4 regions of the Pseudoalteromonas sp. SD03 genome follow, and region 2 is predicted to be linked to each of the others. Evidence: predicted binding sites of a transcription regulator. Region 2 holds the regulator's gene; each other region holds the start of a gene.

What was found. The regulator sigma-54, encoded in region 2, starts transcription at its own class of promoters, with help from an activator protein. The targets are predictions, from matches to a motif close to GTTGGCACGNNNNTNGNNT.
Region 1: a site for sigma-54 is predicted at 5,739-5,757, ahead of dps (DNA starvation/stationary phase protection protein Dps). Genes of this name have one in related genera too.
Region 3: a site for sigma-54 is predicted at 4,605-4,623, ahead of fliE (flagellar hook-basal body complex protein FliE). Genes of this name have one in related genera too.
Region 4: a site for sigma-54 is predicted at 5,667-5,685, ahead of flgJ (flagellar assembly peptidoglycan hydrolase FlgJ). Genes of this name have one in related genera too.

What each region holds. Positions count from the first base shown of each region.
Region 1 covers NZ_CP162514.1:2,821,878-2,829,550, forward strand. The annotation lists gene katG (catalase/peroxidase HPI) at 1-436, shown strand, start outside; gene ABZP26_RS13185 (MFS transporter) at 495-2,375, opposite strand; gene ABZP26_RS13190 (DUF2189 domain-containing protein) at 2,602-3,381, shown strand; gene ABZP26_RS13195 (HPP family protein) at 3,559-3,978, shown strand; gene ABZP26_RS13200 (DUF2237 family protein) at 4,143-4,505, shown strand; gene corA (magnesium/cobalt transporter CorA) at 4,539-5,495, opposite strand; gene dps (DNA starvation/stationary phase protection protein Dps) at 5,844-6,368, shown strand; gene ABZP26_RS13215 (SulP family inorganic anion transporter) at 6,554-7,673, shown strand, end outside.
Region 2 covers NZ_CP162514.1:453,964-461,636, forward strand. The annotation lists gene ABZP26_RS02155 (HPr family phosphocarrier protein) at 1-158, opposite strand, end outside; gene rapZ (RNase adapter RapZ) at 177-1,019, opposite strand; gene ptsN (PTS IIA-like nitrogen regulatory protein PtsN) at 1,039-1,491, opposite strand; gene hpf (ribosome hibernation promoting factor) at 1,496-1,783, opposite strand; gene ABZP26_RS02175 (RNA polymerase factor sigma-54) at 1,810-3,309, opposite strand; gene lptB (LPS export ABC transporter ATP-binding protein) at 3,644-4,369, opposite strand; gene lptA (lipopolysaccharide transport periplasmic protein LptA) at 4,366-4,905, opposite strand; gene lptC (LPS export ABC transporter periplasmic protein LptC) at 4,895-5,449, opposite strand; gene kdsC (3-deoxy-manno-octulosonate-8-phosphatase KdsC) at 5,446-5,997, opposite strand; gene ABZP26_RS02200 (KpsF/GutQ family sugar-phosphate isomerase) at 5,998-6,969, opposite strand; gene ABZP26_RS02205 (calcium/sodium antiporter) at 6,973-7,673, opposite strand, start outside.
Region 3 covers NZ_CP162514.1:2,545,538-2,553,210, forward strand. The annotation lists gene fliI (flagellar protein export ATPase FliI) at 1-638, opposite strand, end outside; gene fliH (flagellar assembly protein FliH) at 657-1,460, opposite strand; gene fliG (flagellar motor switch protein FliG) at 1,464-2,504, opposite strand; gene fliF (flagellar basal-body MS-ring/collar protein FliF) at 2,497-4,212, opposite strand; gene fliE (flagellar hook-basal body complex protein FliE) at 4,233-4,565, opposite strand; gene ABZP26_RS11955 (sigma-54 dependent transcriptional regulator) at 4,723-6,147, opposite strand; gene ABZP26_RS11960 (PAS domain-containing sensor histidine kinase) at 6,144-7,256, opposite strand; gene ABZP26_RS11965 (DNA-3-methyladenine glycosylase I) at 7,386-7,673, shown strand, end outside.
Region 4 covers NZ_CP162514.1:2,577,512-2,585,184, reverse strand. The annotation lists gene flgC (flagellar basal body rod protein FlgC) at 1-8, shown strand, start outside; gene ABZP26_RS12115 (flagellar hook assembly protein FlgD) at 22-699, shown strand; gene flgE (flagellar hook protein FlgE) at 758-2,080, shown strand; gene ABZP26_RS12105 (flagellar basal body rod protein FlgF) at 2,214-2,957, shown strand; gene flgG (flagellar basal-body rod protein FlgG) at 2,979-3,767, shown strand; gene flgH (flagellar basal body L-ring protein FlgH) at 3,782-4,465, shown strand; gene ABZP26_RS12090 (flagellar basal body P-ring protein FlgI) at 4,478-5,572, shown strand; gene flgJ (flagellar assembly peptidoglycan hydrolase FlgJ) at 5,723-6,718, shown strand; gene flgK (flagellar hook-associated protein FlgK) at 6,720-7,673, shown strand, end outside.

The DNA.
Region 1 (7,673 bases), 1.2 Mb from region 2:
CTTTAGAAACTACTTTGATGCAGAAAAAAGCTATAAGTCGCCAACTGAAATGCTAATAGATAAAGCCGATCAGCTTGACCTAACCGTGCCAGAAATGACTGTATTAATCGGTGGCTTACGTTCACTTGATGCAAACTACAAAGGCACTGATTACGGCGTATTTACTGACAAGCCAGGCACTCTAAATAACGACTTCTTTGTTAATTTATTAGATATGTCGACGGTTTGGAAAAAGTCGTCAGATGCGGGTATTTATCAAGGCTTTGATCGTCAATCAGGTGAGCAAAAGTACACCGCCACTTCAGTTGATCTGATCTTTGGTTCAAATTCAGAGCTGCGTGCAGTTGCCGAAGTATATGCCTTTGATACATCAAAGCAAAAGTTTGTAGAAGACTTTGTTGCGGCATGGACTAAAGTAATGAACTTAGACCGTTAATAACTATTAAGTAATACAACCATAGCGCTGCAATTAATTGCAGCGCTTTTTTATTAAGCTACTTTAAAGCAACCACTCGCTCGCGCAAATCATCGGCATTAACCTTCTGTGCAGCCACCATTTCACCAATGGTGACAGTGACCAACGACCACTTTGGTCTAGGCAATCGCCACTTTGTTTTTCGACTAAACATACTGCCCCATAGTCCATCTAAATGGACAGGAATAACAGGCACCGGTGTGCGCTGAATTATTTTTTCAATGCCACGGCGAAATACATCAACCTCGCCATCTCCACTGAGCTTGCCTTCAGGAAAAATTCCCACCAGCTCTCCACGCTCTAGTGCCTGAGCGATATCGTCAAAGGCTTTATTAAACGCCTTAGGATTTGCTTTTTCACTATCAATTGGAATGGCTTTGGCCATTTTAAACAACCAATTAAGTGCTGGTGAATAATAAATAGGGGCAAACACGACAAACCGAATTGGCCTAGGTGACGCGGCTAAAATAAACATCCAATCAACAAAGCTAACATGGTTACTCACCACTACGGCAGCCCCATCATCGGGCATATTAAGCGTTCCCTTAGTGCGTACTCGATACATGCAAATCGCTAAAATATAAATAATAAAACGTAAGAAAAACTCAGGCACTTTGCTATATATGTACAGCGATATCAGTAAATTAAGCCCTGCTAATAACAACAGTAATTGTGAAATCTCCCAGTGTAAAAGCGTTAGGGTAACAATACTTAAAACAGCGCTGCCCACCATAAATAAGGCGTTTAGTACATTATTGGCAGCAATCACTCGTGAACGGCTATCTGGGTGAGTACGCTGCTGAATAAGTGCATACAGTGGCACCGTATAAAAACCCGCAGCTATACCAATACCAGCCATCCAAATAAAGTGCCAGAGCATATCGCCGGTATTAATCACTTGTTCAAGCGTAAGCAGCGATTCATTAGTTTGGCGATAAAACTCAATGCTTGGCTCTTGGCTTAATAAATATAAAAACAAGCTAATTAAAAGCGCCCCAAAAGGCACAATGCCTAACTCAATACGTGAGCGCGATAGCTTCTCACAAAGTAAAGACCCCAATGCAATACTCAACGAAAACACCACTAAAGCTGAGGTAACCACCAGCTCATCGCCTCCCATTACATGTTTTACATAGTTAGGGAGCGCGGTTAATATCACTGCACCAATAAGCCAAAACCAACTGATCCCCAATACTGATTTACCCACCGACTCGGTTTGTGCGTTAAGCGCATTAAATACACTTTTGGTCGAGGAAATAGGGTTAAGCGATACCTTTAAATTAGCATCATTCGCAGCACTTTTTGGTATAAAACGACTACTCAAATAACCAATAACCGCCAAGCTCACTATCGCGATACTGATATAAACAGGGCCTGCAGCTTGAGTTATATAATAAGTGCCAAATACGGTGCCCAATAAAATAGCCACAAAAGTGCCAGATTCAACTAACCCATTAGCTTTGGTTAATTCATGAGGAGCCACATGCTGCGGTAAAATTGAGTATTTTAATGGCCCAAAAAAAGTGCTTTGTAAACCCATTAAAAACACAGTACCTAACATTAACCAAACCTGCTCGGTTAAAATAGATACCACGCCCACCAGCATTATTGGAATTTCGCAAAACTTTACGATGCTGATCAACTTTGATTTTTCCAACTTTTCTGCAATTTGACCAGCCATGCCCGAAAATAAAAAGAATGGCAAAATAAATAATCCCGCAGCCACGTTAGAATAAAAAGCACCATCGGCCACCGTAGCAGCCTGAAAAATTAAAATAAGGAGGATTGATTGCTTGTAAACATTGTCATTTAAAGCGGAGAAAAACTGTGTCACAAACAGAGGTAAAAACCGTTTACTGCTCAGTAAAGCTCCTTGATATTGTTGTTTATTTTCCTTCATTACGGTCTCTTAAAATTAGCTACAGCGTTTAGATTACCACTGTGTAAAAGAAATACGAACCCACTTTTTTAAGTACGTGCTCAAAAATATACCTAATCGCTAACACGCAATAAAAATGATTAACAAATGAACAATGCAACTAAATCTTGCGTATAAGTTGTTTATGAGTTGTAAATAAAACATCTATGTTCTAAAACTAAAAGGTGACTAAAAAAGGAGCATCTTTATGCCAACTACAAACACAATAGAAAAAGACACCAAATTCGCACGTTGTTTAGAGTGCAACAAAGTAAATACATTTGCCGCTTTTCATTGGCTTTCGTTAGCGTTTAAGGATATGGCGCGCGCGCCCATGCTGAGCTTAATTTACGGTTTAATCTTCACACTTATTCCCGTAGCGATTGTTTACTCTGTTGTACTTACCGACAGCCACCTTGCCATACTGCCAGCCACGGTTGCATTTGCCTTAATAGGTCCTGTGTTTGCGGTTGGTTTGTACGATGTGGCTTGGGAGCTTGAAAAAGGCCATAAACCTACTTTAAGCCATTCATTAAAATCGATGTTTCGTAACCCTGTAGGTGAGTGGGGTTTTGCCGTGTTACTTATGGTAATTATGGTTATTTGGATGCGCTTAGCTGCAATTGTTCATGCATTGTACCCAAGCCATGCAAACCCAACATTTGAAGAGCTTTCGGCGTTTTTAACCATAGGCAGTATTATTGGCGGTATTTTACTGGTTAGTGTGTTTTCAATTTCGGCATTTACCCCGCAAATTATGATGGAAAGACGCGTTGATATAATGACTGCCGTGGTTTCTTCAATACATGCAGTTAAAGAAAACTTTGCAGCCATGCTGGTGTGGTCTATTTGTATATTTGTACTTGTGGCACTGGGCTTTGCTGCGGGTGCCGCTGGATTCATTATTATTATGCCACTACTTAGTTACGCTAGTTGGCACGGTTACATTGCGGTTATTAAAACTAAAAAAGAACGTGGTTACGAATAACATTCACCCATAGTCATTTTTTATCACTTAATAAAACGCTTTAGGGTGTTTTATTAAGTGATGCCTGTTTCCCTCCTGTGAATTAAATCTGCAAAAACCTTGATCTCAATAAGGTGCAAAGCTTAAAAAGCGCGCTAATATAATGTGATATACCACACGCTTTATAAAGGAATAAACATGAGTCAAAACGTTGCAGACTTAATGACACCTAACCCATTCTCAGTGAATATAAAAAGTACTTTGCACGACGCACATAATTTAATGAAAGAAAAAAATGTTCGTCACATTCCCGTTATCGACGAAGATGGCGCATTTGTTGGCATGCTTACGCAAAAAATTATGGTTGCCAAAGTAATGGGGATCATGGCTACTTTTGGCGCAAATGCATTACAACGCAAAGAAAAACTCACAAAAGTAGAAGATATTATGGTGAGTGACTTTATTAGTGTTACTCCAGCCCAGCCATTATCAGATGTGGTTAAGTTTTTTGTAGAGAATCGCCATGGCTGTATGCCTGTGGTTAGTGAGCAAGGTCAGCTGGTAGGTATTTTAACCTCTTCTGATTTTGTGCGCTTAGCTGCGGCGCTATTATCTTAACTTAATAGCACAATAAAAAACCTGCGTTTTGAATTTACTCAAAGCGCAGCTATTTTATAAACAAATACCTACCCAGAAGCCTCTTCGCATATAGCTAAGTCACTAACAGCCTGTTATGGTAAGCAGCTCTTTTCAGCAGTTATCACTAAAAGGTAATTTGTTATATGGCTAATCAATTAAATGTACTGGGAACTCGCCTACAACTATGTTGTGGCAATGGCGGCTATACTCGCGAAGGGTTTTGCTATGTGCCAGATTCAGACTTTGGTAATCACAGTGTGTGCGCCATTATGACCGACGAATTTTTGCAATTTTCTAAGGCGCAAGGTAACGATTTAATTAGCCCTAATCCTTTATATGATTTTGCAGGCTTAAAAGCTGGCGATAAATGGTGCTTATGTGCGATTCGTTGGTATCATGCCATTGCTGCAAATGTTGCTCCTCCTGTTGTACTTGAAGCAACAAACCAAAAAGCGCTAGATATTATTCCCCTTGAAGTATTAAAAGCACATCAATATACCGGGTAATGATTTGAGCGCTCAGCTTGCAATATTAAAGTATTATAACCACCCTTTATGTTTAAAAAATAAATAAGGGGCAAAGCCCGACAGCAACATAATGCCAATTGCAAATGGATAACCCCATTCCCATTGTAGCTCAGGCATTATATTAAAATTCATACCATAAACACTAGCCACTACTGTAGGCGGTAAGAAAACCACTGAGGCAATAGAAAAGGTTTTAATAATTTGATTTTGTTCAATATTAATAAAGCCTTGTGTTGAATCCATCAAAAAGTTCACCTTGTCGAACAAAAAGGTACAGTGCGACATTAAAGTTTCTATGTCGAGTACAATTTCTCTAAGAGATTCGCGCTCGTCATTTTGCGCGCCTATACGGCGTATTAAAAACGAAATATTGCGTCGCGTATCCATTAAACATAAACGCACCTTACCATTAGCATCTTCTAAGCGAGCTATGCGACCAACCGCCTCTTCTAAGTCTGAGTTATCTTCTTCAAGTACATAAGCACTGAGCTTCTCTAATTGATGATGCATGTCTTCGAGCATATCCGCGTGGTTTTCAACTTTTTGATCAAATAAAGTGATTAATAATTGTTTTGCTGTATCGCATGCCACCTGACCTTTGCGCGCTCTTAAGCGCAGTAGTCTAAAATCAGCCAATTCCTCATCACGAATAGTAAGTAAGCAATTGTTTTGCAACAAACAAGCTACCGTTACAGTATTAAATCGCCCTTCATTAGGTGACATAAACAATGCATGCACATGTAAACCTTCATTATCGATAAAGCACCTAGACGACGTTTCAATCTCTTCTACATCTACCGAATCTGGAAAAGTTATATTGAGCGTTTTTGCAAGCGCATTTTGCTCCTGCGGTGTTGGATTAATAGTATCAATCCAATGTGCATTCTTTATGGATACTTCAACAGGGGTATCAGGTAAAGGCGCTAACTCTTTGATCACTCCTTGCTCGATGGAAAAAAATCTCAACATACACTTCTCCTTTAATGAATCTTTAAGTTGAGTATATGTAACAGGACATTAATCAACAATGATAATACCTTCATTATAACCACTATAAAGGGCACGCTATTCGCTAACACTTTAAAGTACTGCTGTTTTGCAGAATTTACAAAAAAGTGCATATTTTTCATATGCACTTAATCTTACTGCTTTATCAAGTACTATAAATAAAAATTAAACTGCTATTTTTCAGTTAGTTAAAACTATGTCACTATCGGCATGACGATTGCTTCTATAAATACAAGAGGTGTTCGTTATCGCAATTTAAATACTCACTAGAGTAAAGCGAGCACTATTTTTGAAATAGTAGGAGGAATCATGAGTAACAGTAATAATGCAAATAAAGTCGCTGAATTTACCGCTCCCGGTGTAGAAAACGAATCAGCAAATAAAGCAATATCTGTACTAGAAAATCGCATGGTAGCGCTAATTGATTTACAGCTAACTTTAAAACATATTCATTGGAATGTAGTAGGTCCAAACTTTATTGGCGTACATGAAATGCTAGACCCACAAGTAGAAACCGTCCGTGAAATGACCGACACCATAGCAGAACGTATTGCCACTTTAGGCGGCGTCCCAGTTGGCACACCAAAATCGATTGTTGAGCGTCGTACATGGGAAGATTACGCCATAGGTAAAGGCTTAGTAACTGAACACTTAGCCGCATTAGACAAAGTATATAACGGCGTTAACGGTGATCACCGTAAAGCCATAGAATCACTTGCTGAGCTTGATCCGGTATCTGAAGATATGATCATTGCGCAACTTGCAGAGCTTGAGCAATATCAGTGGTTTGTTCGCGCCCACATAGAATCATCTACTGGTCAATTGAATAGCTAATTTTTAAAGCAGTCATTTTACTTACAAAGCCCAGTAACTTGCTGGGCTTTTTTGTTTTTAAACTATATTCCTCTTATTAATACACTAGAAATCCCCCTATTTAGCGCATATAACACGTTTAGTTACTATACTTATTATTAAAGAGAACTTACTATCGACTCCTAATTATTAGCAGGGAATTTGAAGTGTTGTCGCGTCTATATAGCTTTATGCCAGGTTTACACACCTTATTTAATTATCAACGTCAATGGTTTGCTGATGATGTGAGGGCGGCATTATCGGTTGCAGCCGTTGCTTTACCTGTTGCTATAGCTTATGCGCAACTTACAGGCGTTAATGCTGCAGTTGGCCTGTATTCTTGCGTATTACCTATGATGCTTTATGCACTTTTTGGTACCTCTAAACAGCTTATTATTGGCCCTGATGCCGCAACATGTGCGGTTATTGCAGCAGTTGTTACTCCACTTGCTGCAGGCGATAGCTTTAAACATTGGCAATTAGTGATCACCATGACCGCAATGACCGGTTTTTGGTGCTTTATTGCCAGCCGCTTTAAGCTAGGTGTATTAGCCGACTTTTTATCTAAACCAATTTTAATGGGGTTATTAAACGGTGTGGCTATTACCATTATTGTTGGTCAGTTTTCTAAAGTATTTGGCTTTACCTTTGATGAGCGCTACTTGCTTGAGCGTTTAGGTGGCGTTCCTACGTATTTATCGCAAACTCATATTCCCACCTTATTAATGGCTTTATTTACCCTCGGCGTTTACTTTGTGTTAAAGCGCTTAAAACCTACATGGCCAGCCTCTATGTTTGCCATTGCACTAGGTGCGGTATTCGTTTGGTTGTTTAATTTAGAGCAGTTTGAAATAAAAACCATAGGCACAGTAACCGGTGGTTTGCCTGTGTTTAACACCCCAGTATTTGACGTGGGTATTATTCGAGAACTTGTTGTACCGGCACTCAACTTAGCCATAGTTAGCTTTGTCAGCATGATGCTAACGGCGCGAAGCTTTGCAGCAAAGAATGGCTACGACATCGATGCCGATAAAGAATTTAGAGCCTTGGGCATCGCTAATTTAGCGTCAGCATTATCACAAGGCTTTGCCGTTAGTGGTGCCGACTCACGCACAGCCGTAAACGACGACTCTGGCGGAAAAACCCAATTAGTTTCGATTATAGCTGCCGCTATTATTGGCGTTATCGCTCTTTTTTTAACGGCGCCGCTTGAGTTTATTCCCAGTGCTGCACTCGGGATTGTATTAATAATTGCCTCTGTTCACCTGCTTGATTTAAAGGCAGTCT
Region 2 (7,673 bases):
AACATAAGTGCCAGCACGCTATCGCCAGCGGCCTGTTTGTCATCTTGAAATAAAGTGATTGTGGCATCAAATTGCACAGAAAGCTGAGCTAATACTGTCGCCGCTCTAGCGTGTAATCCTAATTTGTTTTTTATTAAAAATGTATTTTCTAAGCGCATGACATCTTCTCGCAAGCTTTATTCTTGTTCTCGGTGGCGAATTTTTACATTAGGATGGCTCATTGCAAAGCTTTCACCAATGGTTTGCGCTAAATAAACAGAGCGGTGTTGCCCACCAGTACAGCCAATTGCAATGGTTAAGTAGCTGCGGTTATTTCGTTCTAAATGCGGCAACCATGTTTGCACAAATGTTTGAATTTGCCATGTAAATTTTTGCACTATACTGTGACTTGCTAGGTAGTCTTTTACTGGTTGGTCCAGCCCTGTAAGTGGCTTAAGTTCAGGCTCCCAATGCGGGTTTGGTAAAAAGCGGGCATCGAATACGTAATCTGCTTCTTTAGGGATGCCGTGTTTAAAACCAAATGACTCAAAGGTAATGATCAGTTGTTTATCTTTTTTTCCGAGTATTTTTTCACGAATAGACTCAGCAAGCTGATGCACACTTAAATCTGTGGTATCAATCATATAATCAGCACGATTAATCAATACATCAAGCAGTTGTTTTTCTTTTTTTATGGCTAAATCAAGCGGCAAAGAATCAATAGATAAAGGGTGGAGACGTCGCGTTTCTGAAAAACGTTTTATTAATGTTTGATCGTCACTGTCTAAATAAAATACCGTTGGTTTAGTAAAACCAGGTAAATATTCAATGATTTCATTAAACTGCTGTTGCTCTTTAGGTAGGTTACGTACATCAACACTCACGGCAATTTTATTATAACTGTCGGAAACACTGCGCACTAATGATGGTAATAAATTAAGAGGAATATTGTCTACACAATAATAACCTAAGTCTTCCACAACGCGTAACGCCACAGATTTACCTGACCCTGAACGACCGCTTATAATTATTAATTCCATTTATCACCTTTCTTTGTTACTACGATTGACTGACGATAACCTGATATAGTTCGCTATCCGATTTGGCGGCGCGTAACTGTTTACAAAATTCTTTATCATTGAGCTTATCAGCAATCGTGGCTAGCGTCTTCAAATGCTGCTGATTATCGCCATCGGGAACAATTAACGCGACAAAAATGTCAACCGGTCGGTTATCAATCGCATCAAAATTAATAGCTGTTTCGCTCACTAAAATCAAAGCAAGGGGCTCTTGAGCACCACTCATGCGACCATGTGGAATAGCAATGCCTCGGCCAATGCCTGTACTTCCAAGCTTTTCTCTTGCAGTTAATGCATTAAGAATATCTTGTTGTGTTAAATAGGGCAGCTTATTGTGAGCCAATTCACTGATAAATTCTAAAATTCTTTTTTTACTATTAAAAAGGACCGCAGCTTTACTGCAGTCCTGACAGATAAGTGAGCTTAGTTTCATAGTGTTAGTGTCGAGCAAGTTTCTCTTTGTGTTTAATTACTTGACGATCTAGCTTGTCAATGAGCGAGTCTATAGCGGCATACATATCTTGATGCTCAGTAGAGGCAAAAATCTCAGCGCCACTAACATGAACGGTTGCTTCAGCTTTTTGGTTTAGTTTTTCTACATCGAGAATAACGTGCACATTCGTTATGTGATCAGTGTGCCTCTGTAACTTCGAAAATTTACTATTTACGTAGTCTCTAAGCGAGTCGGTAATATCTACATGGCGACCAGTTAAATTCAGTTGCATAAACATTTTCCTCTTTGTTGTACGCCTTAAATCAAACTTTTACGTTGATTAGACGGGGGAATAGCTAGAGATTCGCGATATTTTGCAATGGTTCTCCTCGCTACTTTAATTCCTTGCTCTGCCAATATATCTGCAATTTTACTATCACTCAATGGTTTAGCTGAGTTTTCTGCAGCGATTAATTTTTTAATTAATGCACGTATTGCTGTTGATGAACATTCGCCACCATTTTCAGTACTTACATGGCTTGAAAAGAAATATTTAAGCTCAAAAATGCCACGTGGTGTATGCATGTATTTTTGCGTAGTAACACGCGATATAGTCGACTCATGCATTTCCACCATTTCAGCCACATCGTTAAGCACCATAGGCTTCATAGCCTCAGGACCGTGTTCAAAAAAGGCCTGTTGCTGCTGCACAATACAGTTGGTTACTTTAAGTAGCGTGTCATTTCTACTTTCTAAGCTTTTTATAAACCATTTAGCCTCTTGTAAGTGCGAGCGAATAAATTGGCTATCACCACTTGATTTAACCGTACGCGACATAGCTGCATATTGGCTATTTACTCTGATCTTAGGCATGCTATCTGGGTTTAATTCAACTACCCAACGACCTTTAACTTTTTTAACCGACACATCAGGAATAACGTATTCAGACTCTTCTCTGACAATAGTGTCTGCCGGTTTTGGGCTGAGCGTATGAATCAACGTCATGATTTCTTTTAGCTCATCTTCTTTAAGCTTTGTTTTTTTCATTAACGTGCGATAGTCACGTGCAGCAAGTAAATCAATATGATCGGTTAAGATCATTTTTGTTTCGTTTAAAAAAGGTGTGTCTTTATCAAATTGATTTAGCTGAATACACAAGCACTCTTGTAAACTACGCGCGGCTATTCCCACTGGATCAAATAGTTGAATACGCTTTAGTACCGCTTCTATTTCGTCAAGTTCAACTTCATCTTCGCCGTCGTTTTCTTGGTTAAAGCTTTCTAATATTTCTTCACAGCTAAGGGTTAGAATCCCTGAATCGTCCACAGCTTCTACAATTGCAATAGCTATCGCTTCATCGGTAGGACTAAACGGCGTCAGTTGAAGTTGCCACATTAAATACTCATGCAGCGTTTCAGTCGAAGAGCCTTGATAAATAGATTCATCTTCTGGCATTGGGCCCGATGAAGAGGCAGGCGCAGCGCTCATATATTCATCCCAAGTAACATCCATAGCCATATCATCGCTAATGGTGTCTTTGGTCATTGCTTCGCCGCTATCTTGCTCATACTCGCTAGGTTTATCGTCAGCTGAGGCACTTAGCGTTAAGTCATCGTTATCGGCTTTTTGTTCGTTTTTACCTGCAGTGTCTTCGCTGTAATCGTGTTCTTCAACTTCAAGCAAGGGGTTGCTATCGAGCGCTTCTTGAATTTCTTGCTGGAGATCCAATGTACTGAGTTGCAATAAGCGAATTGCTTGTTGCAACTGTGGAGTCATTGTAAGTTGCTGGCCCATGCGCAGCTGTAATGATTGCCTCATGTATCTCTAACAATCCTTTTAAATTACGGTCTGTTGACCTTTACGGATTAAAATTTGTTCAAACTAGGGGCGGTTTAATTGCGGCGCGAGGTTTGTAACCTAGTGGGCTAAGTCAAAACCGAGCAACAAAGAGTAAATCGTCCCTAGGCAGAACCCGAAGGGCAGCGCCTGTTTGGCATTGATGCTGCGTTATCGCCTATTTATGGGGAATACCACACCACATAGGCTCTGCCTTGCCTAAATACCAAACAGACTGCTGCAAATTCAACCTTGAAAGGTCAACAGACCTAAGTATAATTAATCTTAGCAGATGCTTAGTGTAATAACACACATATTAGAGCTTGAACTGCTCGCCTAAATAAACATCGCGTACTGTTTTATCGTTTAATACATATTCTGGAGTGCCTGATGCAATTAACTCCCCATGAGAAACTATGTAGGCTTTTTCACAAACATCAAGAGTTTCGCGTACGTTGTGATCTGTGATAAGTACGCCAATTCCTCGGTTTTTAAGATGCTCTATAATCTTTTTAATATCTAATACTGAGATAGGATCAACCCCCGCAAAGGGTTCGTCTAAAAGGATAAATTTAGGGTTTGCTGCTAACGCGCGAGCAATTTCAACGCGGCGACGTTCACCACCTGATAAAGCCATACCTTGACTATCGCGGATATGCTGAATGCTAAATTCATCAAGTAAATTATTTAAGGTATCTTCGCGTTGTTGTTTATTTAATTCTTTACGTGTTTCTAAGATAGCCATTAAGTTTTGATAAACAGTCAGCTTTCTAAAAATAGACGACTCTTGCGGTAAATAACCAATCCCTAAACGCGCTCGGCTGTGCATCGGTAATAAAGTAATATCTTTATCATCAATTGATATTTTGCCTTTATCGCTAGGCACAAGGCCTACAATCATATAAAAAGTGGTGGTTTTACCTGCACCATTAGGGCCAAGTAACCCCACAATACTGCCAGCTTCAACCTCTAGGCCAACGTTTTTTACAACTTCACGACCTTTGTAGCTTTTAGCTAATAGCTCTGCTTTTAATGTGCTCATGGTTGGCCTTTATCATCTTCTTTTTTATTTTCAACAGGGACTAAAATAGTGTGTACACGGTCTGTTGAGTTTTCGTCTTTTTCTGCGCTAATTAACTGCTGCTCGATATCGTAAGTGATACTTTTAGCTGTTATTTTTTGACCTGCTTGAGCAATGCTTGCATCGCCGATTAAGGTTAAAAAACGCAGCGACACATCGTAACGCACTTCATTAGCACTGGCGCTCATTATGGTGCCATCAGCTTGTGTTTCTTCAAAATATGCAGGGCTGCCTGTGGCAATTAATAACTGTTTGTTATCGCCTAGGTCATCGCGTTTATGCACTTCTAAACGGTCAGCTGTGATACGGCGATTACCATGAATAATTTCAACATTTTTCTCAAAAATGCCTACGTTTTCTTTTAATTGACCTTCTTGCTTATCTGCACTAATTGAAATTTGATTTGCAGCGGGGGCTTCAGCAGGTTCAGCGCCATTACTGTTAAAAGCAATTAATAGTGAGGGAACAATTAAAATTTTAAATAGGTTATTGGTCATAATATAGGGTTCGCGTATGGTTAATAAGTTTAATCACCTCGGTTTTTAAATCGGCCTCAAGGCCTTTACCTGTGATTTTTAAATTAGGTCCTGTAATAACGACAGGCTGCTGTGATTGCATGGTTAATAGTTTTATATCAACATTGATGGTCTGGGCGGTGATCGTATCGATCATGGCGTTATCTACTAAATTTTGAGCGGTTACATTACCCTCTAACACCAGTTGACGGTCGTCGTAGAGTGTGGCTTCATCGGCGTTAATACGCCATGTTTGCTGCTCGTTGTATAAAGTGAATATAGGCTTTTCAAAAAAGGTAAAACCGAGTTGTTGATACAACTCCATTTTTACCGCAGTTACCTTATGGCTCACTTTACCTTGTTCATTATAAGCCGTTTGTTTTAGCTCAATAGCGGTATAATCAGGCTTAGCAATAACTTGTGTTTCTTCGCTTGCAGTTATATCAACCTTAGTAAAATAAGGATACCAGAGCCAAACCATACAGCTTATGAATAAAACGCTCAGTATAATGCGCGCTACATTCATGAACTCGTTCCTTGGCTAGTTAGTGGCTTGTTATTTTCGAGCATAAGTAAGTCTGTCAGCTCTCTTACCGCACCAAAACCGCCGGGCAGTTGGGTTACATAATGTGATAAACGTTTAATAAGTGGATGAGCATCGTTTACGGCTACCGCAAAACCGACTTGCTCCATTACTGGCATGTCTGGGCCATCATCACCTATATAAGCAATTTGCTCATCGCTAAGCGCTAATTTTTGTTTTAATTCTTGATAGGCTATGAGTTTGTCTTCTTGGCCTTGATATATATGTTGTACGGTTAAACTGCTCATACGTTGCTGCACTATATGAGAATGGCGCCCGGTGATCACGGCGACTTCAAAACCGCTGTTAATCAGGGCTTTGATACCAAATCCGTCTTTGGTGTTAAATGCTTTGAGTTCTTCACCTTGGTTTCCAAGGTAAATACGGCCATCAGAAAATACACCATCAATATCACAAATTAATAGCTTTACTTTTTTTGCGCGCGCCTTTGCATCATCACTTAGCGGTTGATAGAGATCTTCAAATTGCATTTATAGCACTCCCGCTTTAAGTAAGTCTTGCATATTTAGTGCGCCAATCGGTTGATTATGCTCATTAATTACAATTAAGCCATTAATACGTTTTTGTTCCATAATATTTAACGCTTCAGCCGCGAGCATCTCTTGGGTGGCTGTAGTACACGACTTGGTCATCACAACATTAATTTCAGTGCTATGAATGTCAATACGTTGCTCTAAAATACGGCGTAAATCGCCATCGGTAAACAGGCCTGATAATTGCTGGTCACTATCAACAATAGCGGTCATGCCGAGTCCTTTGGCCGACATTTCAATCAAGGCATCTTTAATCGTTTGCGTCTCGTTTATGATAGGCGTATCAGCACCACTGTGCATAACATCTTTAAGAGTTAAGAGTAATCGCTTGCCTAAGCTACCACCAGGGTGCGATAGTGCAAAATCATCAGCAGTAAAGCCGCGTGCTTCTAATAATGCCACCGCCATGGCATCACCCATAGCGAGTGTGGCAGTGGTACTTGCAGTAGGTGCTAAGCCCAATGAGCAGGCTTCTTGTTCAACTTTAATACACACATGCACATTTGCCAATGTTGCCATGGTTGAGCCTTGGTTGCCTGTCATGGCAATCATTTTGGCACCAATGCGCTTTAATACTGGAATAATATTAAGTACTTCGCTGGTTTCACCAGAGTTTGAAATGAGGATAACCACGTCATTTGCTGTGATCATTCCTAAATCACCATGGCTTGCTTCACCCGGGTGAACAAAAAATGCGGGGCTGCCGGTACTGGCAAGAGTGGCGGCTATTTTGTTACCAATATGGCCTGATTTACCCATGCCAATAACAATAATACGACCTGAGCAGTCATACATTAATTGACAGGCTTGGTTAAAGCTTTCATTAACGTATTGTGTAATATCGCTGAGTGCTTGGCGTTCAATCTCTAGAACACGTAACCCTTGTTGAATAAAGTTTAGCGTTGCCATGGGCTATCCTACTTGACTAAAAATATAACCTTGGTAAATCATAAATGCGACGATGAGCAAGCCACCTTCTATTCTATTGATACGTCTTTGACCTCTAAAGTTCAATGACATAGCAATTAGCGCCAAGGTTGCGCCAATCATAATAATAACATCACGGTTAGCAACCGAAGTATCGATAACCGATGGATTAATTAATCCTGCCAGCGGTAATACCGCTAAAATATTAAAAATATTCGAACCAACTATGTTACCCAGCGCTAAGTCATCTTCATTTTTAAGTACACCTGCAATTGAAGCTGCAAGTTCAGGTAAGCTGGTGCCTATAGCAATAATGGTCAAACCAATCACTAAGTCACTTAAGCCAAAATATTTTGCGATATCAACGGCTGAGCCAACTAAAAAGTGTGAACTAACCGGCAGTAAAATCATACCCACTACCAGCCAAAAAACAGCTTTTTTGGTTGGTACGTTGTCAGGTACTTCGTCACAGGCTTCGCTCACAAACGGATCGTCTTGGTTTTTAGCTCGCAGTGAGACAAAAATAAGTCCGCCAATAAAAACAACAAAGCCAGATAATAAGGCTGCACCTTCAAAAAATGAAAAATAGTTATCTGAAAAAATATACCAAGTTGCAATGGAGACCAGCAGTACCAGTGGAATTTCACGTTTTAACGTACTTGAAGATACTGATAAGGGTCTTAAAA
Region 3 (7,673 bases), 1.4 Mb from region 2:
CCCAGTATTTCTTCAATAAATTCTTTTACTTCTCGACCACGCTCACCGACTAAACCCACTACAATCACATCGGCTTCACTGCCTCGGGTCATCATGCCTAATAATACTGATTTACCCACACCAGAGCCTGCAAATAAGCCCATGCGCTGGCCTTGGCCGACAGTAATCACCGAGTTAATAGCACGTACCCCCACATCCATAGGCTTACTAATGGGGCGTCTTGCAAGAGGGTTTATTGCATTTTGAGCAAATTTGAGTGTATGTTCTGCATTAATTTTACCTAAGCCATCTAAAGGTCTGCCTAAGCCGTCTACCACTCGACCAAGTAAGCTCATGCCAACAGGCAAACCTGTGTCATTAACTTGGGGGATAACTCGCGCACCAGGCAGTACGCCTGAAATGTGGTCGTTAGGCATTAAATACAAAGTTTGATCGTTAAATCCAACAATTTCAGCGTCAACAAAGCCGTTCATTGTTTCAATTTTACATTGGCTGCCTACCGGAGCGCGCAAACCTTTGGCTTCCAGTGTTAAACCAACCACACGCGTTAAAACTCCCGCGACTGCAGGCGCTGGAATTTTAATATGCCGTTGGTATTGAGATAAGCGTTCGCTTAATGAAGTATCGCTCACAGACATAACACGCCAATAAAAAAGTTAGATACCACTGTTATGCAAAAAGCTATCCAACGTTTCTTTGACACGGGTTTTCAAGGTCATATCTAAAGATGATAACGTTGTTTTAACTTCACAACCGCCCCGCTCTAGAGTGGGTTCTGCAATTAATTGCCAATGATTATCTTCAATAGCTTGTTCGCCATAACTGGTTTTTATCAGCGATAAGTCATCTGGATGAAGATGAATTCGAACTTTTTCTTGTTCTGCATTAAGTGCATCAATGCTTTTTTTCAAAGTATGTAAAATAATATCAGGTGATGTTTTTACTTCTTGATAAATAATCGCTTCACTGAGCATAGTGGCTAGCTGTACCAGCTGTTTTTCTGCTTGCTCGTCCACTTTTTTAAGCGGGTCGCTTAAACTATCTAGTAAGCCACGCAGGCTGGTCAACTGCTCATCAATTAAGGGTTTAACGTCTTCTTGGCCTTGTGTTTTACCCAGCTCTACACCTTCTTTGTAACCCGCCTCTTTACCCTCGGTTACGCCTTTGTCAAAGCCATCTATATAGCCTTGTTCGTGCCCTTGTTTAAGGCCTTCTTCGTAGGCATCTTGGCGAATACGCTCCAGCTCTACCATAGTTAATGAAGGCAGCTCTGGTTCTTCCGGTTCTTCTACTTGCTCTTTTGCTATTTCTTTACGGTATAGCTCGGCTAAGGGTGTGCCATAAGCCGTAGAGCGATTGCGAAAGCTTCGCTCATCGGGAGCAACATCAGGAATTGGCCAATTTTTTAATAACTCATCAGCTTCATCTGCATGTAACGGGCGACCTTTAGAGTGACTCATAGGTTATAAGAACTCCTCACCACCGCCACCACCAAGCATAATTTCACCTGAATCAGAAAGGCGACGTGCTGTTGATAAAATTTCTTTTTGCGCCGCTTCTACTTCACTAATGCGCACAGGAGCCATAGCCTCTAAATCATCAGCGAGCATTTCAGCAGCACGTTTTGACATGTTACCCAAAATTTTCTCTTTAAGGGCATCGTCGGTCCCTTTAATGGCTTTCATTAATACATCTTGCGGCACTTCACGCAGGATTGCTTGAATGCCTCTGTCGTCTACATCCATTAAGTTTTCGAAGACAAACATTAAGTCTTGAATTTGTTGCGACATTTCTTCGTCATGCTCACGGATTGAATCCATTAACTGCCCTTCAACATTGGTATCGAGGTAGTTCATGATATCTGCCGCAGCTTTTAAGCCACCCATTTTCGCAGCTTGTGCACCCGCTTGACCGGCAAATTGTTTTTCCATAATTTCATTCAATTCTTGCAATGCTGCCGGTTGTACTTCTTCTAAATTAGCAATACGCATGGTTAAATCGAGGCGCACTTTTTCAGGAAATTGCGCTAAAATTTCAGCCGACTGTTCAGGCTCTAGGTAAGAGAGAACAATTGTTTGAATTTGCGGATGCTCATTACGAATAATGTTAGCCACCTGTTTAGAATCCATCCATTTTAATGAATCAAGGCCTTTAGCGCCTGAGCCCATCACTATTTGGTCTATCAAGCTGGCGGCTTTATCTTCACCTAATGCGGCTGTAAGTGCTTTTTTGATGAAGTCTTCAGATTGAAAACCAATCGTACTAAAGCTTTGAATTTGTTCAATAAACAAATTATGAACCGCGCTAATTTTAGCTTGCGACAAATCATCGATTGCCGCCATAGCCATACCGACCTTTTGCACTTGTTTTGGCTCTAAGTGCTTGAGGATTTGCGCTGCATCTTCTTCAGTTAAGCTCAGCAATAATATTGCGGCTTTATCTACACCATCAAGTTTATCAACATCAAACGCTTGAGGTAGTTGTTTTTGTTCTTGATCAGTCATCTTCTGTTAACCACGCTTTCACTACTTGTGATGATAGTTCTGGTTCATTGGCTACAAGGGCACGAACCGCTTTGAGTAAGTCTTCGTCGCCGTGTAGGTCTGGTAAGCGTAGTGTACCATCGCTTGAGAAGCCAACAGAAGCAGAATCAAAGTCATTATTTAGCATATCTAATGTGCTGTCACCAAGATCAACACCTGAACTAAGAGAATCTTCATCGTATTCTTCAAGTGTATTATCTGGGTAAATTAAGCGCTTAAGCATAGGTTTAACGACAGCTAAAATCAGTACAATAATAACCAGTGCACCTAATACTAAGCGCATCATTTTCATAAACCAATCTTGTTCCCATAAAGGCAACTCAAAATCAAGCGCTGAGTCTTCACGAACAAATGGTACGGTCACTACTTCAAGTGCATCGCCACGTTGCATATCAAAGCCTACGCCACCTTGTAACAAGCGACGAATATTTGACAGGGCTTCAACCGAGCGTGGCGTCATAGTTGTTTCACCATTTTCACCCACCGTAGGCAGGTAATCAACCGCAACAGAGACGCTTATTCTGCGGATCACTCCAGTTTGCTGACGCTTATGTGAAATAGTGGTATCGAGTTCATAGTTACGAGTGGCTTCTTTGTGAGTTCTACTCGGTGAGGTTGCAGTGCCTGCACCGCCCGCCATCGCATCTTCAGGAATAGTTGAGTTAACTGGTGGCTGATTAGTAAGCGCGCCTGGAATACCAACCGCTAGGCCACCAATATTATTTTCTTCAAAGGTCGTTTCACTTCTTACCGCAGGTAAATCTGGGTTGTAACGTTTTTGTGTTTCTTCTACCGCACTAAAGTCCATACTTAAATCTACTTGTGCGGTGTAATTACCTAATCCAACCACGGGAATCAAAATACTGTCGATTTTTTCTAGGTATTCTTGCTCACGTTTACGTTCTATATCGTATTCTTTACGCGAGCGTGCAGCTAAAGAGGTTTGCGAGCCTGAATTTAATAAACGACCATTTTGATCGGTCACAGTAACGCGCGAAGGCTCAAGCCCTTGTACCGCTGAAGCTATCATATCAACAACCGAGTCAACTTCTTCGCCATCTAGAGAGCGACCGCGTTTAAGAGTAAGTACAACAGTTGCAGAGGGTTTTTTCTCTCTACGGGCAAACACATTTTCTTTGGGAATCGCTAACAATACTTTGGCGCGAGTAACATTATTTAGCTCTTCTATAGTACGGGCAAGTTGTTGCTCACGACCATGTTTAAGGCGCTCACGCTCTAAACGTTGGCTTACCCCAAACCCCATGTCTTGCATAATAATGTCGCTACCTGATGTAGGCCCTTGATCTAAACCTTCACGGGTCATCAATAACTTGATATTTTGATATTCAGTTTCATCCACCGAGACCACATTGCCATCAAGTTGGTAGTCAATTTTTTGTGCATCTAAAAAGTCGAGTGTTTCTATTAACTCTTCAGTTTGCATTTTACCTAAAGGGCGCATATCTGGCTGACGAGCCCAAATAATAACGAAAATAGCAATGGCTAAACAAATAGCTAATGCAACAATCAGGGTAATTTGACGTAAAACATCAACACCGCCAAGGGCACTGAAATAGCCTGATTTTTGCTCTTGTTGATCTTCGTTTTCACTTTGCTCCATCATGCCATCAGCAAGTGCCAGATCTGTAGATTGATTAGATTGCGCCACAATAATTCTCCACTACCTAGTTAAACAGGCATGTTCATAATTTCTTTATAAGACTCAACAAGCTTATTACGAACCTGTACCGTAGCTTCAAATGCCACAGAAGACTTTTGCGAAGCAATCATAGCCTCGGCAAGTGATACGCTTCTGTCGCCATTCTCTACCGCTTTTACTTTTTGCCCTGTGTCTTGCTGAAGTTCATGCACTGTATTAAGGGCATTACTCAACATGTCACCAAACTGTGCTGTAGAGGTTGATTGCACTTGCGTTGGCAAGTTATTAACTTGATTACTACGTGTGGCCTCCGCAGCCATTGATTGCATTTCTTGAAATAAAGCACTGTTTTGAATTTTCATAATTGTCTCTGATAATGCAGTAAACTCTTAAAGAGAATAAAGCACAAAACATGCCAAAAATTAAAACCAATTAAAACAACGCTTTAAGTAAAATAATTAAGCAGTCAGAGTTTTGACAGCCCTAAATTCAAGTGATTGAACTTAGGGCTTATGGGGGTTATGCTGGGAGGGAAATACCTAAATCACGCATTTGTGCTAATTTGTAGCGTAAAGTACGCGGGCTAATACCTAAGGTTTCGGCGACCTCTTTACGTTTTCCTTGGCAGCGTGCCAAGGTTTCTAAAATAATACGATGTTCTTTATCTTTAAGCTCATCTTTGTAACTACCAGTATCGACGGCTAACAAATCATTTTTTTGCTCATCTGCAGGCGCTGCTTTTTCATCATAATAAGCGTTACTGAGACTACTTTTTACAGGCTCAATGTCAGCTTTAGTTTCTGCCACAAAATGCGTTGGGGCTAGATTTTCGATAAAAATAGCATGCTCATCAATACTATTTCCACTGCGTAAAATTAATGCTCGCTGGATAACGTTATCTAGTTCGCGTACGTTACCGGGCCAGCTATGGCTAAGCAGTTTTTGCTCTGCACTGCTATCTAAATACGCCATTGGCTCTTTGCTTTTACTTAAGTGACGTTCAATCAAATGTTTAGCCAACACAATAATGTCCCCTGGGCGCTCACACAGTGGTCGCCATAGCAGTGGGAAAACATTGAGTCGATAGTATAAATCTTCGCGGAACTGGTTTTCAGCAACCGCTTCTTTTAACTCTCGGTTACTTGTGGCAAGCACACGTACATCCAGTGCAATGGTTTTACGACCACCTAAACGCTCAACTTCACGCTCTTGTAGTACACGTAACAGCTTGGCTTGCAGGCCTAAATCCATTTCGGTGATTTCATCAAGTAAAATAGTACCCCCCTGCGCTTGTTCAAACTTACCAGGACAAGCCTGTATCGCACCGGTAAACGCACCTTTTTCATAACCAAATAAAGTGGCTTCGAGCATATTTTCTGGAATAGCAGCGCAATTAATCGCTACAAACGGTTCATTACAGCGTTTTGATTTGTCATGAATATAACGCGCCAGTACTTCTTTACCAGAGCCACTTGGCCCAAGCACCATCACACTGGCATCTGAACGAGCAACTTTATTAGCAAGTTCGAGTAATTGAATACTACTAGGGTCGGCGACAATGGGCCCGTCTGTTTCTTTTTCTTTTTCTGGTAAGTAACGACTCACCATATTCAATAGCACTTCTGGTGCAAATGGCTTGGCCATATAATCAATCGCGCCTAAACGCATAGCCTCTACAGCATCATCAATAGTGGCGTAGGCCGTCATCATTAGTACGGGTAAATCAGGGTAATTTAATTTAATACTACGTAATAAATCCAAGCCGCTCATTGCGCCCATTTGTACATCACTGACCACCAATGAAAATGCTTCTTTTTTTAGTAGCACCATGGCTTGCTCGGCACTATTGGCGGCCATACAGGCTATACCTGACATTTCAAGCGTATCAATTAATGCTTCACGAAGTCCGGCGTCATCTTCTACAACTAAAATAGTGTTACTCATTGTGACTCCCCTAATTTAGATGTGACACTAATAGGTAGCAACATACTAAAAATTGCTCCCCCTTGTGGGTTGTTGTTTGCTTCAACACGTCCCTGATGTGCACTGGCCACTGAACTTACAACGGCAAGTCCTAAACCAGTACCTTGGCTTTTAGTGGTATAAAAGGGTTCAAATATTTTTTCAGTTTGTGCTAAATCAAGCCCAGGGCCATTATCACTAACACTAATGCGAACATAATCAGAGTCTTGTATATCACGCAAAGCACTAAGATGTACTTGTGCACCACTGCCAATGACTTGAATACTATTATGAATTAGGTTTTGAATTGCGCTTGCCAATGCTGTTTTGTTACCCATAATTTCAATATCGGGTTCAGGTAAGCTCACATTTAATTCGCTATCATTGAGCGCTACCATAGCATCGGCACCGGCTTTAACTTCACTTAGTAGCTGTTGCATCGACACTTGCTCAACAACTTGCTGATCACCACTTTTAGCAAATAACAGCATGTCGTTTACTTGGGTTTCTAAATCTTTTAAACGTGACATTAATTTAGTATGAAAACTGCCGCGAGACGCTTCGGGTAAGCGTTTTGAGCCTAAATTTGCGGCATACAACATAGCCGCTGATAACGGTGTGCGTACTTGATGAGCTAAAGACGCAACCATTTTACCTAAGGCACTTAAACGCTGCATATGCGCGACTCGCTTTTGTAAGCGTCGGGTTTCGGTTAAATCGGTCATTAGTATAAGTTGCCCAGGCTCAGGCGCGAGTGCAGTAATATCGAGCTTTATTAAGCGTCCATCTTTTAACGACACTTCATGACCATCATCTTGATGAGGACGAAATGAGCGCTGAATAACGCTAAACCACTTCTCTCCTTCTAATGGCTCGCCGAGCATATCGATAGCTATTTGGTTTGCCTTAGCGATCATTCCTTTACCATCAAGTACAATAACGCCCGCAGGCATGGTATCAACCAGATGAGAGAGCCAACTTGCTTGTTGACGCAAATCACTCAACTCACCAACATACTCCTCTTGCAGTAAACATGGGTTATACTGATTAGCAGAAATAAACTGGGGTTTTAGCACACTTGCAAGGGCCATAATCAACTCTCTAAAATAATGTAGATACTGTAGCTAATGCACAATATGTACCAAAATTATTTCATAATAATATCAACAATTTAAATAGTTAAAATACGTGCCGTAAAAATGACGCGCTAAGGAATAAGCATGAAAGAAGAAGCTCAGTGTCGCTGTCCATGGTTAGATACTTCAAAACCCGACTACGTGGATTACCATGACCATGAATGGGGCGTACCTGTGTATGACGATCACCTACTTTTTGAGTTTTTAACGTTAGAATCGGCACAAGCAGGGTTAAGTTGGTACACCATATTAAAAAAGCGCGCTAATTATAAAAACGCCTTTGCAAACTTTGATGTAAATAAAGTAGCGGCCTTTACTGAGCAGGACCTAGAAACATTAATGCAAAATGAGGGAATTGTTCGCAACCGCTTA
Region 4 (7,673 bases), 1.4 Mb from region 2:
AGCGGTAACTGAGGGTAGCTCATGAGTAACGATATTAGTACTTCTTCATCCTACATGGACTCTTTACGTTGGCAAGATAAGCAAGTGCCAAAAAAAGAAGAGAGTGATGCGTTAACCCAAGAAGATTTCTTTTCGTTGTTAACACAGCAGTTGTCATATCAAGATCCCAGCAAACCAGCTGATAACGATCAGATGATTGCACAAATGACAAACTTTACTATGGCTGAAGGGATCTCAAATTTAAACTCTAACTTTGAGTCTTTAGCTGCGTCGATGACATCAAATTCAGCATTGCAAGCATCAACACTGGTTGGTAAGCAAGCGCTGCTGGAGTCTGACACACTTGAGCTTAATGAGTCGGGTGAGGTAAAGGGAGCGATTGTTGCTGAAAAGCCGGTAGACAATTTAACGCTTCGTATTGAAGATGCATCAGGGCAATTAGTTAAAACTATTGATTTAGGCACGCAGCCTGCAGGTGCGGTTCGCTTTGCATGGGATGGTAAAAACGAAGCGGGTGAACGACTTCCTCCTGGTGAATACAATGTTAAAGCTGAAGGCAGTACGGATGGCGAATTCTCTAGCTTACCAATTGCCTCATTCAAAAATATTGAGAGTGTTAATATTAATGGCTCAAGCGGCATTATTATTAATACCAAAGAAGGTGCGGTTAGGCTGACTGATGTCGCAGAAATCGCGTAATAGATTTTATGTATTTTTTAGCCAATAGGCTAAATATTTTTTAGGTTAGAGGTTAATTATGAGCTTCAATATTGCATTAACAGGCCTTGCTGCCGCACAAAAAGATTTAGATGTTACCGCCAATAATATTGCCAACGTAAATACCACGGGCTTTAAAGAGTCTCGCGCTGAATTTGCTGATGTATACGCATCATCAGTATTTAGCGCCGGTAAAACGAAAAATGGTGATGGTGTACAAACCACTATGGTTGCCCAGCAGTTTCATCAGGGCTCGCTGCAGTTTACTAATAATTCACTGGATTTAGCGATCACAGGTGAGGGGTATTTTGCTACCAGTCAAGACTTAGGCGCACAAGACTTTACCTACACGCGTGCGGGTGCATTTAAGCTTAATAAAGATAACTTTGTTGTAGATGCTAAAGGTAATTTTTTACAAAGCTTCCCAGTTGATGAAGTTAGTGGTGATACGACCTCTGTAAGTCTTAGTACTTCATCTGCTTTACAAATACCAGATTCTTCGGGCTCTCCGCGCTCTACTTCAAACGTTTATACATCATTTAACGTCGATTCTCGAGAAGATGTAATAGCTGTCCCTTTTGATGCAACAGACAGTACTACTTATAACTCTTCGACATCGACCACAATGTATGACTCACTTGGTGAGCCACATGTTCTACAATTCTTTTTTGTAAAAACAGCGCCTAATGAATGGCAAGTACATGGTACGCTTGATAAAACTCCCTTTGATGCAACTGGTGCCGCGACAGCAACACCAAGCCCGCTAAGTACCTTTGGGTTTGATGCTAGCGGTTTGCCTGCAACGACTAATGGTGCTCCAAATGTTGGTCCAACCTTTACTGATGTTAATTTAACCGGAACTAATTTATCGGGTATTTTATCTAATGGCGCCCAATTTGATGATATTGCGATTAATTGGCGCGATGAGGCCGGTACTGCAAATAGAACGCCTACTCAATATGCGAGTCGCTTTGAGGTGAAAGCACTAGAGCAAGATGGTGCGACAGTAGGTCGCTTAGCGGGTATTGATATTGGTACAGATGGAAAAGTTGTTGCATCTTACAGTAATGGTGATTCAACTTACTTAGGTCAAGTTGCCATGGTGCGCTTTTCAAACTCACAAGGTTTGCAGCAAGTAGGTGACACTTCATGGAAAAAAAGTTTGACCTCGGGGGAACCAATTGCGGGTGAGCCAGGTTCAGGCACACTAGGCAACATTAATTCGTCAGCTCTTGAGCAGTCTAACGTAAACTTAACCAATGAGCTGGTTGATTTGATTAGTGCGCAGCGTAACTTCCAAGCAAACTCTCGTGCGCTTGAGGTTAACTCAACTATTCAACAGAACATCCTTCAGATCAGATAATCATATTTTGATTTACTAAGGCTGCTTAGTGCAGCCTTTTTTATTCCTCTCCTAAAATCTTATTCACACTTAAATTTAATTTGGCACTTATATTGCATTTACTCATACATAGATTTCTTAATGAGTCGATGTTATGGATAAAATGGTCTACATAGCGGCATCTGGCGCTAAACAAAGCATGCAAGGGCTTGCTCTTAAAGCCAATAATTTGGCAAATGCGAATACCACTGGATTTAAATCTGATTTTGCGCAAGCACGGTCAATGCAGGCTTTCGGTGAAGGTTTGCCGACTCGTGTTTTTGCTATGCAGGAGCGCCCAGGATCAAACATGACATCGGGCGGTGTTGTCGAAACAGGTCGCAGCCTTGATATTGCTATGAGTGATAACGCATGGCTGAGTGTTCAGGATGCCTCTGGTAATGAAGCCTATACAAAAGTGGGTTCGTTAAATATAACGGCTGAAGGAATGTTGACTACCAGCGACGGTCGTCAAGTTATTGGCGAAGGTGGGCCAGTCATATTACCTGTACCGATTGAAAAAATTGAATTTAGCAAAGATGGCACTATTCAAGTTCGCCCTCAAGGTGCACCGGCTAACTTTTTAGAAGAAGTTGATCGGCTAAAAGTAGTTGATGCAAACAACGCTACACTCGAGAAGGGTAACGATGGCTTATTTAGAGCTAAACCAGGCCAAATAGTTGAAACATCAGCCAATGTACAAGTATTAGGCGGCACATTAGAAAAATCGAATGTAAATCCTGTGCATGAAATGGTCGATATGATCAGTCATCAACGCCAATTTGAATTACAAGTAAAACTGATGAAAACAGCTGAAGAGATTGACGAACGTCAAGAACAGCTGATGCGCATCGTTTAACTATAACGTGAGGATATTATTATGAATCCAGCATTATGGATAAGTAAAACAGGGCTTGACGCTCAACAAACAGATATATCGGTTATATCAAATAACTTAGCGAATGCCAGTACAGTGGGTTACAAAAAAAGCCGCGCTATTTTTGAAGACTTACTCTACCAAAATATTAATCAACCAGGCGGTCGCTCATCGCAAGACACCGAAATGCCGTCAGGCTTAATGTTGGGCGCGGGTACGAAAGTGGTCGCTAATCAGAAAAACTTTTCCCAAGGTAACATGCTCACCACTGAAAATTCATTAGATTGGATGATTTCTGGTCCTGGATTTTTTGAGGTTTTACAGCCTGATGGCAATATTGCCTATTCGCGTAACGGTCAGTTTACCACCGACGGTGAGGGGCGAGTTGTAACTTCGGGTGCCGGTTACGTTGTTCAGCCTGAAATGAATGTGCCTGATGATGCACAGTCAATCACCGTATCTCAAGATGGTGAAGTGTCAGTTCGCATTAAAGGTCAAGCCGAAAACGTGGTTATTGGTCAAATTACTATTAGTGATTTTATCAATCCGTCGGGCCTTGAGCCTATAGGGCAAAACCTTTATACCGAAACTGCAGTAAGTGGTGCACCTGTTCAAGGTAACCCGGGGGTTGAGGGCTTAGGTACAATTATTCAAGGTTCACTTGAAACATCAAATGTAAATGTGACCGAAGAGTTGGTTAATTTGATTGAAACTCAGCGAGTTTACGAAATGAACTCAAAGGTAATTTCAGCGGTTGATGAAATGATGAGCTACATCAATCAACAATTATAGTCTTGGGGGATTGTATGCGTAATATCATGTTATTTGCAGTAGGGACTTTACTGTTAAGCGGTTGTGTATCTACACAAAATAATGAAGTAGTGCAGGACGATCCCTACTATGCACCTATGTATCCTGAGCCTAATATGGAGCCAGTGGTAGCAACTGGCTCTTTATTCAGTACTCAGTTATCGAATGACTTATATGCCGATAAGAAAGCACTTAGAACAGGCGATATCATTACTGTTAAATTGCAAGAGTCAACCCAAGCCACAAAAGCGGCTAAAACAGAAACAGATAAACAAACAGATGCTAGCCTCGATCCTGTTATTGGTTTAGGTGGTTTACCGGTTAATATTGGTGGCGATAGTATTCAATTTGGGGTTGGTAGTGATGCGTCGTTTAAAGGTGACTCAAAATCAAATCAATCAAACAGCCTAGTTGGCGATATTTCGGTTAACGTGATGCGAGTATTACCAAATGGTAATTTAGTGATTCGCGGTGAAAAATGGCTAACGCTAAATACCGGTGAAGAATTTATTCGCTTAGAGGGGTTAGTGCGTCCACAAGATGTTAATGCTGATAATACTGTTGAGTCTAATCGTATTGCGAATGCGCGTATTCAGTATTCAGGTAAGGGTCAAACTCAAGAGGCACAAAGCCCGGGTTGGTTAACGCGTTTCTTTAGTAGCTCATTGTTTCCCTTTTAGAGGACATTCAACATGAATGGTTTTAAAGTTTTTTGTTTTATGGTGCTACTAGGCTGGCAATTTACTGCCAGTGCTGAGCGAATTAAAGATGTGTCTATGGTCGAAGGGGTGCGCTCAAACCAATTAGTGGGCTATGGATTGGTTGTTGGTTTACCGGGTACCGGTGAGCAAAGCCGTTTTACCGAACAAAGTTTTAAAGGCATGCTCAATAGTTTTGGTATTACGTTACCTTCTAGTTTAAAGCCAAAAATTAAAAATGTTGCAGCGGTTGCTGTTCATGCTGAACTCCCTCCATTTAGAAAGCCAGGGCAAACCATAGATATTACTGTGTCATCGATTGGCAGTGCAGGCAGCCTGCGCGGTGGTACATTATTACAAACATTCCTAAAAGGGGTTGATGGTAATGTTTACGCCATCGCTCAAGGCAGTTTAATTGTAGGTGGCTTAGGCGCTGAAGGCCTTGATGGTAGTCGCGTTGTGATTAATACGCCAACGGTAGGACGCGTACCAAATGGTGCCACGGTTGAACGTGCTGTTAAAAGCCCATTTATGCAAAACGACTATATTACCTTTAATTTAAACCGCCCTGATTTTACTACTGCTAAACGTTTAGAGAAAACCATAAATGATTTAATCGGCCCAAATAGCGCTCAAGCACTCGATGCAGCTTCTATTCGCGTTATTGCACCTCGTGATGCCTCGCAACGTGTATCGTATTTATCAACTCTTGAAAACTTAGAGTTTAAGCCTGCGGATACTTCGGCAAAAATAATTGTTAACTCACGTACCGGCACTATAGTTATTGGAAAAAATGTAAAATTACAACCTGCGGCAATTACACATGGTGGCCTTACTGTGACCATTGCTGAGCAACAAAATGTGGCGCAGCCAAATCCTCTAGCTGAGGGGGAAACAGTGGTTACCCAACAAAGTATTATTGACGTTAATCAAGATGATTCACGTGCTTTTGTATTTGACCCAGGTGTAAGCCTTGATGATTTAGTTCGTGCTATTAATGAAGTTGGCGCTGCCCCTGGCGATTTAATGGCGATTCTTGAAGCACTTAAAGAAGCCGGTGCAATTAACGGTCAGCTTGTTGTAATTTAGTTTTATAAGATTCTAGACCCTAAGCCCTAGGGTCTTTAACCCTTAACCTTTCATCCTTAACCTTTCATCCTTAACCTTTCATCGCTACTCTTCTTTTGGCTCAATTATTGCATTTAACTAGGTATTATTAATTATTGTGTCAAAAAGCTGATGGAAACAAATCATCTAGATAAGCAAAACTTTTTTGATTTAGGCAACTTAGACTCTTTGCGTCGAGATGCTTTAAACAGCGGTGATGCATCAACCGATGCATCTAAAGCGGCGTTAAAAAAAGCGGCGGCACAATTTGAAGCTATCTTCACCCAAATGCTACTGAAAAGTATGCGTAAAGCCAATGAGGCTTTTGAAGACAAAGAAAGCCCATTTAATGCAAGTGGCGTGAAGTTTTTTGAAGAAATGCACGACCAACAGATGGCTACAGAGCTTTCATCAAATGGCTCTTTAGGTCTTGCAGATTTAATTGTGCAGCAACTATCGCCAGATGGAAAAAACTTTATGCCAGGCTCTGTTCTTCGTACAACGTCAGATTTCTTTAGTGACCAACGTGCGGGTAGCACCTTACCTCATCAAGAAAACCAAAAGGTCACTGAAAAAGTGCCGCTCGTTGATTCAACTGAAAAAAGCGAACAAAACATAGCGTCTGGCACATTTGAAAATGCTGAGGAATTTGTAAGCACCGTATGGGAACACGCAAAAACAGCGGCTAAGAAAATTGGTTTAAATCCGGCGGTTATGGTTGCGCAAGCAGCATTAGAGACTGGTTGGGGTAAACATATTATCAGTAAAGGTGATGGCAATAGCTCAAATAATTTATTCAATATAAAGTCAGATAAAAGTTGGCAGGGCGAAAAAGCCAGTAAGGTCACTTTAGAGTTTGAGCAAGGCGCTGCAGTTAAAAAGCAAGCAAGCTTTAGAGCGTATGACTCAATAAAAGATAGCGTGAATGATTTTGTGGATTTTTTAACACAGAACCCTCGCTATCAAGATGCATTAAACAATACAGCAAAGCCGCACAAATTTTTAGACTCTTTACAGCAAGCCGGTTATGCAACCGACCCTAACTATGCAGACAAAATAAAAAGAGTGCTTAACAGTAACGAGTTAAAGAATATCGCCACAAGCGTTATCCGCCAAGGAGTAGAGTAACATGTCGTTTAATTTATTAAATATTGCTAATTCAGGAATAAGAGCAAACTCTGAGTTATTGCAAACGACAAGTAAAAACATCGCAAACGTTAATACTGAAGGGTATGTACGAGAGCGCACTGAATTTACTACCATGATTGATAATCAGGTGGGCCGCGGTCAAACGTACCGGTTATTAAATGAGTTTGCACAAAAGCAATTAAACCGAGATACCTCAAATAAAAGCTTTTTTGATCAATTTGTTAGCGAGGCGAGTCGGGTTGATCAAATTTTTTCAGAAAAATCAAACAGCTTATCAACTAGTATCAACTCGATGTTTAACAACGTGCAAGAAGCACTTAACCAACCTTCATCTACGGTTGCTCGTTCATTGGTGATGAGTGATGCGCAAAATCTGATTGATCAAATGGACCGGCTTGCAGGTATTGTTTCAGAGCAAAAAGCAGTGGTTAATGAGCAATTAGAAATATTTTCTGAAGAGGCGAATACGTTAATCGAAAGTATTAGTTCGTTAAATCAAGAAATTGCGGGTGTTCATGGCACTAAAAACGAAGCAGATGCTAGCTCAGCTTACAACGAGCGTGATAAAGCAATACGTGATTTATCAAAACTAATTGATATAGAAACACTCGATGGCCCTAATGGTGAAAAACAAGTATTTATGGGCACAGGTGAAGCGGTTGTTATGCAAAATGGTTCATTTAACTTGTTTTCGATTAGTGGCGATCCCGATGCCAATTTTAAAGAGTTACGCTTAGATGTAAATGGTGGCCAAGCAGTTCCACTAGAAATAGATCCCACTAAACTCAAAGGTAAAATTGGTGGCTTATTGGCATTTAGAGACGATATTTTGGTGCCTGCACAAAATCAAATAGGTCAGATGGGCATTGCGCTTGCTGATTCGTTTAATCAGCAAAACCGTTTAGGAATGGATGCAAACGGTGAGCTTGGAGGC